DNA from 3 places in the Peribacillus sp. JNUCC41 genome. Region 2 is predicted to be linked to each of the others. Evidence: riboswitches for the same ligand, from Rfam matches in the RefSeq annotation. Region 2 holds a riboswitch; each other region holds the start of a gene.
What was found. Region 2 has a riboswitch for preQ1 ahead of JNUCC41_RS02175 (VUT family protein). Riboswitches for the same ligand answer to the same signal wherever they lie in the genome.
Positions count from the first base shown of each region.

Region 1 (3,280 bases), 1.9 Mb from region 2:
CGGTTTAGTAAGGACGTTAGTTTGATAAGACTTTCCTTGAAAATCAACCGTTACCGTAACTTTTACCATTATGCATCTTTCCTTTCCTAATTCAGAATTAAATGGGGTGGTTGTACCTATTTCTTTAATACCCGTGACAGAGGATATTTCAAACATTTCAAAAGTAGTGAAACGTAAAGAATTAATATTCAAAATTATCTGATATTTTCGAGGGTGTGTCAACACTTTTTTTTGACCACCCTATTTCCCGGCATAATAAAAAAAACGGCCTGGCTTGTACTCATGGCTGCCAGGTCGTTTTTGTAAATGAACTATATTCATATTTTAGTCAAGATAATGCCGATTAATGCTGCAAGTACGCCGGCAACTTGATAGTTTTTTAGTTTTTCCTTGAATAAATAACATCCTGCGAAAACGACAACTAAACAGTTCAGGCTGACGACAGGGAAGATGATGCTTGCGATGCCAGTGTTCAACGCAAAGAAATAACATCCATAGCCTATAGTGCTTAAAAGGCCTACCAAGGAACCGATTTTGACTTCCTTTAGCTTGATTTTTTCCTTTTTAAAGGCCAGAGCCGAAAGAAGATAAAGAGTTCCCCCTCCATACATTGATACCAGGATATCAAGGGAATTTAAATGAAGACGTGTTGATGTCGTCATAAGAATGCCTAGCACACCAAAAGATAAAATGGATAATAATGTGTGCATCATCCAAGGGACATATTGATGGTTGCCTTTAGCATTAGGTGTATACTGAATGACTAATGTAGCGAGAAACATGCAGACGATTCCAGTCCACTGCAAAGTAGAAATATGTTCGTGAAAAATTAAAGCTGCACAGAGAATGGGGAATATTGCATTCGCTGCGATTAAAGGAGATGTCAAGCTTGCCGGTCCTTTTTCAAAGGCGCTTGCCATCTGGATATTACCATTAGCGTTCAGTACCCCAATGGCTCCACCAAGCATGATGGACAGCCAGTTAAACTGTAAACCATCCACAGATACTCCATAAGATATGGCCAAAATAAAAGCTGAAAAATAAAAGAAAAATTGGATATGTACTTTTGAGTAACCCTTTCCGCTACTCCATTTAAAAATGCTGTTATTGATTCCAAAACATAAACTCGTGATGAGGGCTGCAAAAATCCACATTGACGTAATCTCTTCCTTCATGTAGGATAAACTTCTTCTACATTTTAAGCTGAATACATGCAGGAATCAAACCAAATTTTAGAAGTATGATTGACAGATTAGATATTTTTTTCTATATTTACTAAGACAATTTTAAAATATTTCCCGATAAACGGGAGAGGTTCATAGCATCACCCTCTTAAAAAAACTATGGCTTTGATATTTTTCGCGAATCAACCATATCTTTGAGGAGATATGGTTTTTGTTATATAGAGGCCTATTTTATGAATCTCCCTGAAACGTGGGATTAGGAGGACTTTCAATGTCTGGAAGAAAAGAAGAAGAGTTAAAAAAAGATATCACACTGCTTGGGAATCAAGGAACAAAATATACATTCGACTATGCGCCTGAAATCCTTGAGTCATTCGATAACAAACATCCGAACCGGGATTATTTCGTCAAATTCAATTGCCCGGAATTCACTAGCTTATGTCCGATAACGGGCCAGCCGGACTTTGCGACCATTTACATCAGCTATATTCCAAGTGTAAAAATGGTGGAAAGCAAATCATTGAAACTTTATTTATTCAGCTTCCGCAATCACGGTGATTTCCATGAAGACTGCATGAACATCATCATGAATGATTTAATCGAATTGATGGATCCTAAATATATTGAAGTCTGGGGCAAGTTTACTCCTAGGGGCGGAATTTCCATCGACCCTTACACGAATTATGGGAAACCAGGTACGAAGTATGAGGAAATGGCGGATTACCGCTTGATGAACCATGACTTATATCCTGAAACCGTGGATAATCGCTAAAGAATAGGAGAGACAATGGGCAAATGCCCGTTGTCTTTTTTAGTTTTTTAGCTATTATCGATTAGTGGTCTTGTCGTTTTGTCCTTTTTGAAAATACAATTGTCCTTCAGTAACGGAATTTCCACTTGATTGTTTCGAGAAAAAGCGTAATAATAGGGAGAGTTAATTTTGACAGAATATTTACGAAAATAGGGGTTGTCGAGATGAAAGTTGCAAAGTTTGGTGGGAGTTCACTTGCGTCAGGTGAACAGTTGAGAAAGGTATTCGAAATTGTTGTTTCTGATCCAGAGAGGAAGATTGTAGTCGTTTCGGCTCCAGGGAAACGCAATTCCGATGATATAAAGGTGACGGATTTATTGATTGAAGCTGCGGAACAGCAGCTGCGCGGGGATAACGGAGAGCATTTGATAGAAGATGTCGTATCCCGCTATGCGAGCATTGCTGAAGAACTGGATATATCCGAGAGTGTCGTCACTGGGATCCGCGAAAATTTAATGGCGCTGTTGCATGCAGACCAAACTAACCCGAAGCGCTATTTGGATACTTTGAAGGCCAGTGGCGAGGATAATAATGCAAAGCTGGTCGCAGGTTATTTCCAAAGCCTTGGAGTTGAGGCGCAGTATATAAATCCGAAGAAGGCTGGCTTGATCGTAACGGATGAAGGTGGATTTACCAAGGTGCTGCCAGAATCTTATGATCGGTTATATGCTCTGCGTGATGAGCCTGGAATCGTAGTATTCCCAGGGTTCTTCGGTTATACGTTAGATGGTGATGTTTTAACCTTCTCAAGAAGCGGTTCCGATATTACGGGTTCGATTCTTGCGAATGGGGTCAAAGCTGATTTGTATGAGAACTTTACGGACGTGGATGCCGTTTATGCGGTGAATCCAAATGTGGTTTCCAATCCAAAGGGAATCCGGGAATTAACTTATCGTGAAATGCGTGAGCTTTCTTATGCAGGTTTCTCGGTATTTCATGATGAGGCGCTGATTCCAGCATTCCGAGCGGGAATACCTGTCCATATCCAAAATACGAACAATCCGTCGGCACAAGGGACCCGCATTGTAAGTACACGGGATAATACGAACGGGCCGGTTATAGGCATTGCAAGTGATAAAGGATTTTGCAGCATTTACATTAGCAAATATTTGATGAACAGGGAAGTTGGTTTTGGCCGGAAACTGCTGCACATCCTCGAAGATTATGGAGTTTCATATGAACATATTCCATCAGGCATCGATGATGTGACGCTTATTCTAAGACAGGACCAGATGAAGGGTGAAGCCGAGAAGAAAATCATTTCACGAATCAAGAAAGAGCTTCA
Region 1 covers NZ_CP062163.1:2,383,162-2,386,441, forward strand. The annotation lists gene JNUCC41_RS11715 (BA3454 family stress response protein) at 1-69, opposite strand, end outside; gene JNUCC41_RS11720 (EamA family transporter) at 318-1,175, opposite strand; PreQ1 riboswitch class I at 1,306-1,351, shown strand; gene queF (preQ(1) synthase) at 1,456-1,956, shown strand; gene JNUCC41_RS11730 (aspartate kinase) at 2,160-3,280, shown strand, end outside.
Region 1: it holds a riboswitch for preQ1, as region 2 does, so the genes downstream of both, queF (preQ(1) synthase) here and JNUCC41_RS02175 (VUT family protein) in region 2, are expected to answer to the same signal.

Region 2 (3,280 bases):
AAAATCTGTTAAAACGGATCCATGGTAACGTAAAGGTGATAGAAAATCAATTGGAATACGATTTACATCGGAAAAATAAAGTGCGCCTTATTGATCCTTCCGTTATTGAAGGAACCCAATTATTAAGAGCATCGAGTTTATCAGAGAGAGTCAAGAAAATGGGAATTGAAGCCTATAAAAAAGCTTCGAAGGGCATATATCTAAAAGTGATATCCGATTGAATGTTATGTTAAACCATATGGAAAATATAAAACTCAAGGATATTCATCCTTGAGTTTTTTCTCGGAAGCATTTAAGGTCTCCTCCTGTATGCTTTCTTTGACCTTGATTAAGGAAAAAAGGTAAGACTTATCAAAAGGAACAACATGCTTAAAAATCTTAAGTGCCATTGTGCCGGGAGTCAGGACGCCCAACTGCATTTTTAGTGATCTATCTAATCTGAACCAGCACCCTTTAAAAATTAAAAAATTATGGATGCTCTCAAAGTATTAACCCCATTTTCTAAGTAACCCTTTAAACACGTTAATGTATAAACCCAACCTTCCTTTTGTCCTATCATTTTATTTATCAATTCGGGGTCGTCCTCTTTCAAACCTGATTCGTTCACTTCAATAATTGTACTCATTTTATCCGACTCTTTTAGGGTAATTGTAACTATCGTTTCTTGATCATTTCCTCCCCATGCGAACACGATTTTCCTATTTTCCTCTACTTCCAATACATTAATAACCACTTCAGCATCGTATTCGTTATATCTCAATGTAAGCGTCCTGCCTTGTTCCCATCTTTCAGAACTCGATGAGAACCAGAAATTCCCGATTCTTTCTGGGTCCACTATGGCTTCAAACACTTCATTTGTTGGTTTGACTATTGTGAATTTCGTGATTATTTGCGTATCCATCACTATCACTCTCTTTCGATTTTTTTAAATTTTCCACTGTTACTTAATTATCCCGATCTACTGTTATCGGCGGCAGGGTCCGTCCAGTTTCAAGCAAGCTCTTCAGGTTACTTAGAATCGCTGGCCATCCATTATTCAAGCCTTCAAAGGTATGATCATCATATATAAAATCCGTCTCCAAAAGCTCCTCATGCCTAAGCGTTAACTTCACAGTCGTATCATCCATGGGCTGCAGTATAAAAGTGACACGAGTAGGCTGCTCGCGAGGTGTTTCTTCTCCTGTCATGTTCCAAGTGAACGAGAGCAGGTGCAGCGGCTCACACTCGAGTACTTTACCATGATCAGTAATACGCCCATCTTCCAGCATATATTTAACGCTTGAGCCTTCTTGCCAGTCAGACTGGACTTGGCATCCAAAATGGTACTTCTTCGTGACTTCACCGCTCGTCAGGGCTTCCCAAAGCTTCTCTGGTGTGGTCGCGATATAAATAGCATGAACAAACGATGGTTTTTTCATCATCTTTTTCCTCCTCGCGTTTATACTTCATATCAAGATCGTAACATTATTCTATCAATCATTGTCGGCTTTTCATATACTGCCCTTCAAGCAGTTTTCTGCGACAAAAGTCGGCAGAGTCATTGCATTGACCATTGTCCGATACAAGCGATATGGAAACTTCTTGATTTCCAATCGCTTTCAAGCTACGATAAATAAGGAAAATGATAATCCGCTCGGGCGGAAGAGGTTCTAGCTACCCTCTCAAAAAAACTAAGGGGAACAGTGCTCTTTCTTAGGGTGCTGTTTTTTCTGTATAAGGAGAATTAATAAATGTTAAGAATTTTATTGTATTTAGTATCCATCATCACGGCGAATGTGGTTACAGCAGCTTTTGCGCCCTTACATTTTGGCATGTTCATCATTCCAATGGGTACATTGCTCATCGGGGGAACCTTCATCTTTCGAGATCTCGTCCAGAATAAGTTCGGCCGCGCAAAAACCTATATATGTATCGTCATTGCACTTATTTTATCTGCGTGTGTATCATTTTTATTAGGAGATACGTTATTGATTGTATTTGCTTCCGCATTATCGTTCATGGTCGCAGAAACAGCGGATACCGAAATATATACCCGTTTAAAACTCCCGATGAGTTGGAGAGTGTTTTACAGCGGAATCGTTGGAGGGTTTTTCGATTCGGTGATATTTGTCGTGATTGGCCTAAGTCCATTGGGTGCCAATATATTGCCATGGGAAGCAGTACCCGCTGCGGTCATCGGCCAAATCATCGTTAAAACGATCATTCAGTCAATTGGTGCCGTACTGTTGGGACGAATCAACGTAGAGCTGGAGAAACGTGTAGTCTCCAGTTAAAGCTAGGAGGGATGCACTCGATGGATGGAACCAAAAAAGAAGAAGATAAATGCTATTGCCTCGAGGCCTTTCGTGAAAAATATGGCCCGCATGTTCAAGGGGATTGCATGAAGCTCTCTTGCGCCAATTATCGCAAGCATAAAGGAATAGACAAAAAAAGACCTAATTAGGTCTTTTTTTGTTGCGTGAATAGAGTAACTCACGAGTAAACGGTGCGAAATCATGAGTGCAGTATGAATTCACGAGTAAAAGTGCGAAATTCACGAGTAAAAGGTGCGAAATCGTGAGTGTAGTATGAATTCACGAGTAAAAGTGCGAAATTCACGAGTAAAAGTGCGAAACTCACGAGTAAAACAGCAAAATTCACGAGTAAAAGTGCCAAACTCACGAGTAAACGTTGCGAAATCATGAGTGTAATATGAATTCACGAGTAAAACAGCAAAATTCACGTGTAAAAGTGCAAAATTCACGAGTAAAAGGTGCGAAATCATGAATGCGGTATGAATTCACGAGTAAAAGTGCGAAATTCACGAGTAAACGTTGCGAAATCGTGAGTGTAGTATGAATTCACGAGTAAAACAGCAAAATTCACGAGTAAAACAGCAAAATTCACGAGTAAAAGTGCCAAACTCACGAGTAAAAGGTGCGAAATCGTGAGTGTAGTATGAATTCACGAGTAAAAGTGCGAAATTCACGAGTAAAACAGCAAAATTCACGAGTAAAAGTGCGAAATTCACGAGTAAAAGGTGCGAAATCATGAGTGCAGTATGAATTCACGAGTAAAAGTGCGAAATTCACGAGTAAACGGTACGAAAATCATGAATGCGGTATGAATTCACGAGTAAACAGCCCAAATTCGGCAAAAAAAAGCTTCCTGTGCCTCCAAGTAATGGGTGCAGGGAGCTTTTTATTTTGTTTAGAATTGCTCTGCGCTTTTCCGGACTAAATTTTCCAGGAAGTAAAAGCATTCTCGTTTCCGTTCAAGTTCGGTTTGTCCATTTTCGGTG
Region 2 covers NZ_CP062163.1:439,879-443,158, reverse strand. The annotation lists gene JNUCC41_RS02190 (HD domain-containing protein) at 1-221, shown strand, start outside; gene JNUCC41_RS02185 (SRPBCC family protein) at 461-901, opposite strand; gene JNUCC41_RS02180 (SRPBCC family protein) at 945-1,421, opposite strand; PreQ1 riboswitch class I at 1,638-1,680, shown strand; gene JNUCC41_RS02175 (VUT family protein) at 1,731-2,273, shown strand; gene JNUCC41_RS02170 (hypothetical protein) at 2,294-2,443, shown strand; gene JNUCC41_RS02165 (hypothetical protein) at 2,494-2,682, opposite strand; gene JNUCC41_RS02160 (hypothetical protein) at 2,801-3,031, opposite strand; gene JNUCC41_RS02155 (PadR family transcriptional regulator) at 3,190-3,280, opposite strand, start outside.

Region 3 (3,280 bases), 1.9 Mb from region 2:
AAAATTCTGAGTATTCCGCGAGCTCACTGTCTCTTTTTCCCTTATAGTCTACATGCTCCAATTGAAATAATTGCAGGCCGAAGGTATTGGATTCAAGCCAACGGCCATCACCATCCTTGAAGTTAACGAAATCCACCATTGAATTGATGAGTGTACGCCGACGTTGCTCCGCTTCTTTTAATTGCTTGAATTCTTCCCTTTTAGCTAAATAAAGATATAAAACCAAGCCTATTGATAAAAGGAAAACAAATCCTTCCGCTCTTTGAAGTTGAATGAAGACCTCTTTGTTTTGGATATTTGTAGTTAAAAAATAGTCGAACACGACTAGTGTAAGAATCCCGGATAGGATATATATTGCTAAGATGGAGCGTTTGGACATGGAGATTCTCCCTGATTTTAAGACATTTCTAAGGTAAAATTACATACACATTTTAACAAACTATCGGAAAAAAATATATGCAGAATCCTAAATAAAAAAACAGGGGCCAAAGTGGTCACCTGCTTTTTCTGAAAAAGGTTTGTTTCTTTTTCTTTTTTGCACGCTTATAGATAATGAAAAATAGTAAGAGGACGAGTGCAAGTGCTGCTAGTGTATATTGGTTCATTTCAACAGATAACAGTCCATATGGAATGAGTGAAAGGAAGAAAAAGTAAATAAGGTTACCAAGTGCCGTCGCTAATAAAAAATCCTTGAAAGTGACGGTGCTGACACCAGCTACCAAGTTAATTAAGCTTGTTGGGATCAGAGGGAAAATCCTGCCTGTAAAAACGTACATGAAGCCATGCTCGACAACAGTTTCTTGCCATTTTTCGCTAATTTTCTGTATGAGAAGCTCCTGAAACCAGTTTCTTGCTGCATAAAAAATGAAACCTGAGGCAACAACGCTTGTAAACCAACTCCATAGATATCCATATATGAATCCGAATATCGTGACATTGATGGTCAGGAGCAAAATTAAGGGGATGATTGTAAAAGAATTTTGTACAAACATCAATACGAATGTCACAATAAATGTAAGCAAAAGGTTTTCCTTCAAAATGCCAATAACAGAATCCAGATCACTTTTCCAAACCAAAGTGAATAACTCTGCATTATAGAAAATAAATATTGCGATTACCAATAGACCGATCATGGTCAGGATTTTTTTCAAAGGGCCACCACCATTCTTACTAGTAGTTTATCATTTTCGAGTTCATTAGTGAAAAAAAGAGCTGCCGCATCATTGCAGACAGCTCTTTCCATTATAGTGGGTTCACGACACGAAGATTCCATTAAAGCCACTTTTCAAACTGAATTCTTTTGTTCATTCCATAAATGATTGGCGCTCCAATCAAGAGGACAACGAATTCACCGACAGCCGTGGTCATCCAGCTTAACCAGAATGGGAAGCCCAGGGCAAGATTCAGCTCAATTGCAATTAAAAACATTGTGAACGTGAAAAAGATAATCGTGGCGATCATCCGTCCTTTAATGCCTTTTATGAACCGAGAAACAAAAATGACAAGCAATAAGGCGAGCAGAGATTGCCCCACCCCGAAAATCAAGTCATATGGGACCATCGGCGAAAAGAGCAGATTCGATATGAAGACTCCGCCGACGATACCGTAGATATACTTTTTATTGAATACAATCAGATGATTCAATATTTCCGGTACACGAAATTGGAACATCTGAAATGATATTGGTTGGAACACCAATGAGACCGCCACATACAAGGCAGCCAATAACCCGCTTATTACGAGTGTACGAACATTCATTTTACTCTCTCCCTAGTTTTTTATCGTGGGATGGTTACGAACCACGTTTAGGCGTTTGCCCGATGTTTAATAGTATCCCATGTAAGCTTGTTTCGTCAATTTGTAAAGAATGGTTTTAATTTATAAGTTTCCAAGCAGGGGGAGTAGCTCAATTGGATTTTGATTTATTGCAATGATGGATGATATTATTTCAATATGTACTTCAAAGGAGTGAATATAGGATGTCGATCGAGAGTGTCAAAAGCCATTTTAAACAATGGGATCGGGAAGGCGATGTAATGGAGTTCGAAACATCGAGTGCTACGGTGATTGAAGCAGCGGAAACCATCGGTGTTATCCCAGCGCGGATTGCTAAGACTCTTTCTTTTAAGGGAGAAGGTGAAAATGCCATTTTGGTTGTTGCCGCAGGGGACGCGAAAGTGGATAATAAGAAATTTCGTCAGACGTTCGGTTTCAAGGCACGTATGCTTTCACCTGAAGAAGTGCTTGCACAGACCGGCCATGCCATCGGAGGAGTTTGCCCGTTTGGTCTGGCAAATGATCTAGCTGTTTTTCTTGATGTATCGATGAAACGCTTTGATACATTGTTCCCGGCTTGCGGCAGTGCGAACTCTGCAATAGAACTTACACTCGCTGAATTATTTGAATATTCAGGTGCGAAGGATTGGGTGGATGTATGCAAAGGTTGGGAAGAGAAGGGGAATGAGGAAACGGCAGTAGGCAATGCAGTTAATGGCCATTGATGGTTTCAAAAAATCCACATGAATGGTATTGAGTCCACTACGGTGGACTTTATTTTAGTAGCGGCTGCATACATTTTCTATGATTAAAGCCGAAAACGGGCAGAAAGTGTTCCTAAGCGGAGGTTGAAAGATGTTAAATGGAAGCGAAAGAAAAAGCAATAGTAGCTATCTTAGTCTTAAAACTCTTTATGAAGAAAATATAACGGTTAAGAGCATTGCCCAGGAGCTTGAGTTTTGCCATAAAAATGATCTGGCACTGGATATTCAGAAAGCATTGGAAAAAAAGAATTTTGATATATTGGCAGTCCAAGATCAAGGGGAAATCATCGGTTATATCGAAAGGCAAGAACTAGATGAAGGAACCATTTCCGAATATTTGAGAAACTTTTCGCCAAGGGAAATGGTTTCGGATTCAACCCCTTTGATCCAGCTTCTCCAGATTTTTAAGAATAAAACAAGGGTGTTCGTATTAGAGAATAATTCGATTAAAAAGTTGATTACCCATGCTGACCTTCAAAAGCCTCCGATCAGGATGCTGATATTCGGATACATTACTTTATTGGAAATGAGGATGAGCGATATCATCCAGGATAGATTCGGCGATGGAAGCTGGTATCCAATGATCAGCGAAGACCGTTTAGAAAAGGCAACCGAATTATATAGAAGGAGAATCGATAAAAATGAGGATATCAATATAATAGAGTGCCTGCAAATCAGTGATAAATTCGATATCATACATAAAGATAAAGATTTGATGCGCTTCTTCCAAATCCCTTCGA
Region 3 covers NZ_CP062163.1:2,307,681-2,310,960, forward strand. The annotation lists gene JNUCC41_RS11345 (PAS domain-containing sensor histidine kinase) at 1-379, opposite strand, end outside; gene JNUCC41_RS11350 (TVP38/TMEM64 family protein) at 495-1,151, opposite strand; gene JNUCC41_RS11355 (QueT transporter family protein) at 1,273-1,758, opposite strand; PreQ1 riboswitch class I at 1,765-1,809, opposite strand; gene JNUCC41_RS11360 (YbaK/EbsC family protein) at 1,980-2,501, shown strand; gene JNUCC41_RS11365 (hypothetical protein) at 2,632-3,280, shown strand, end outside.
Region 3: it holds a riboswitch for preQ1, as region 2 does, so the genes downstream of both, JNUCC41_RS11355 (QueT transporter family protein) here and JNUCC41_RS02175 (VUT family protein) in region 2, are expected to answer to the same signal.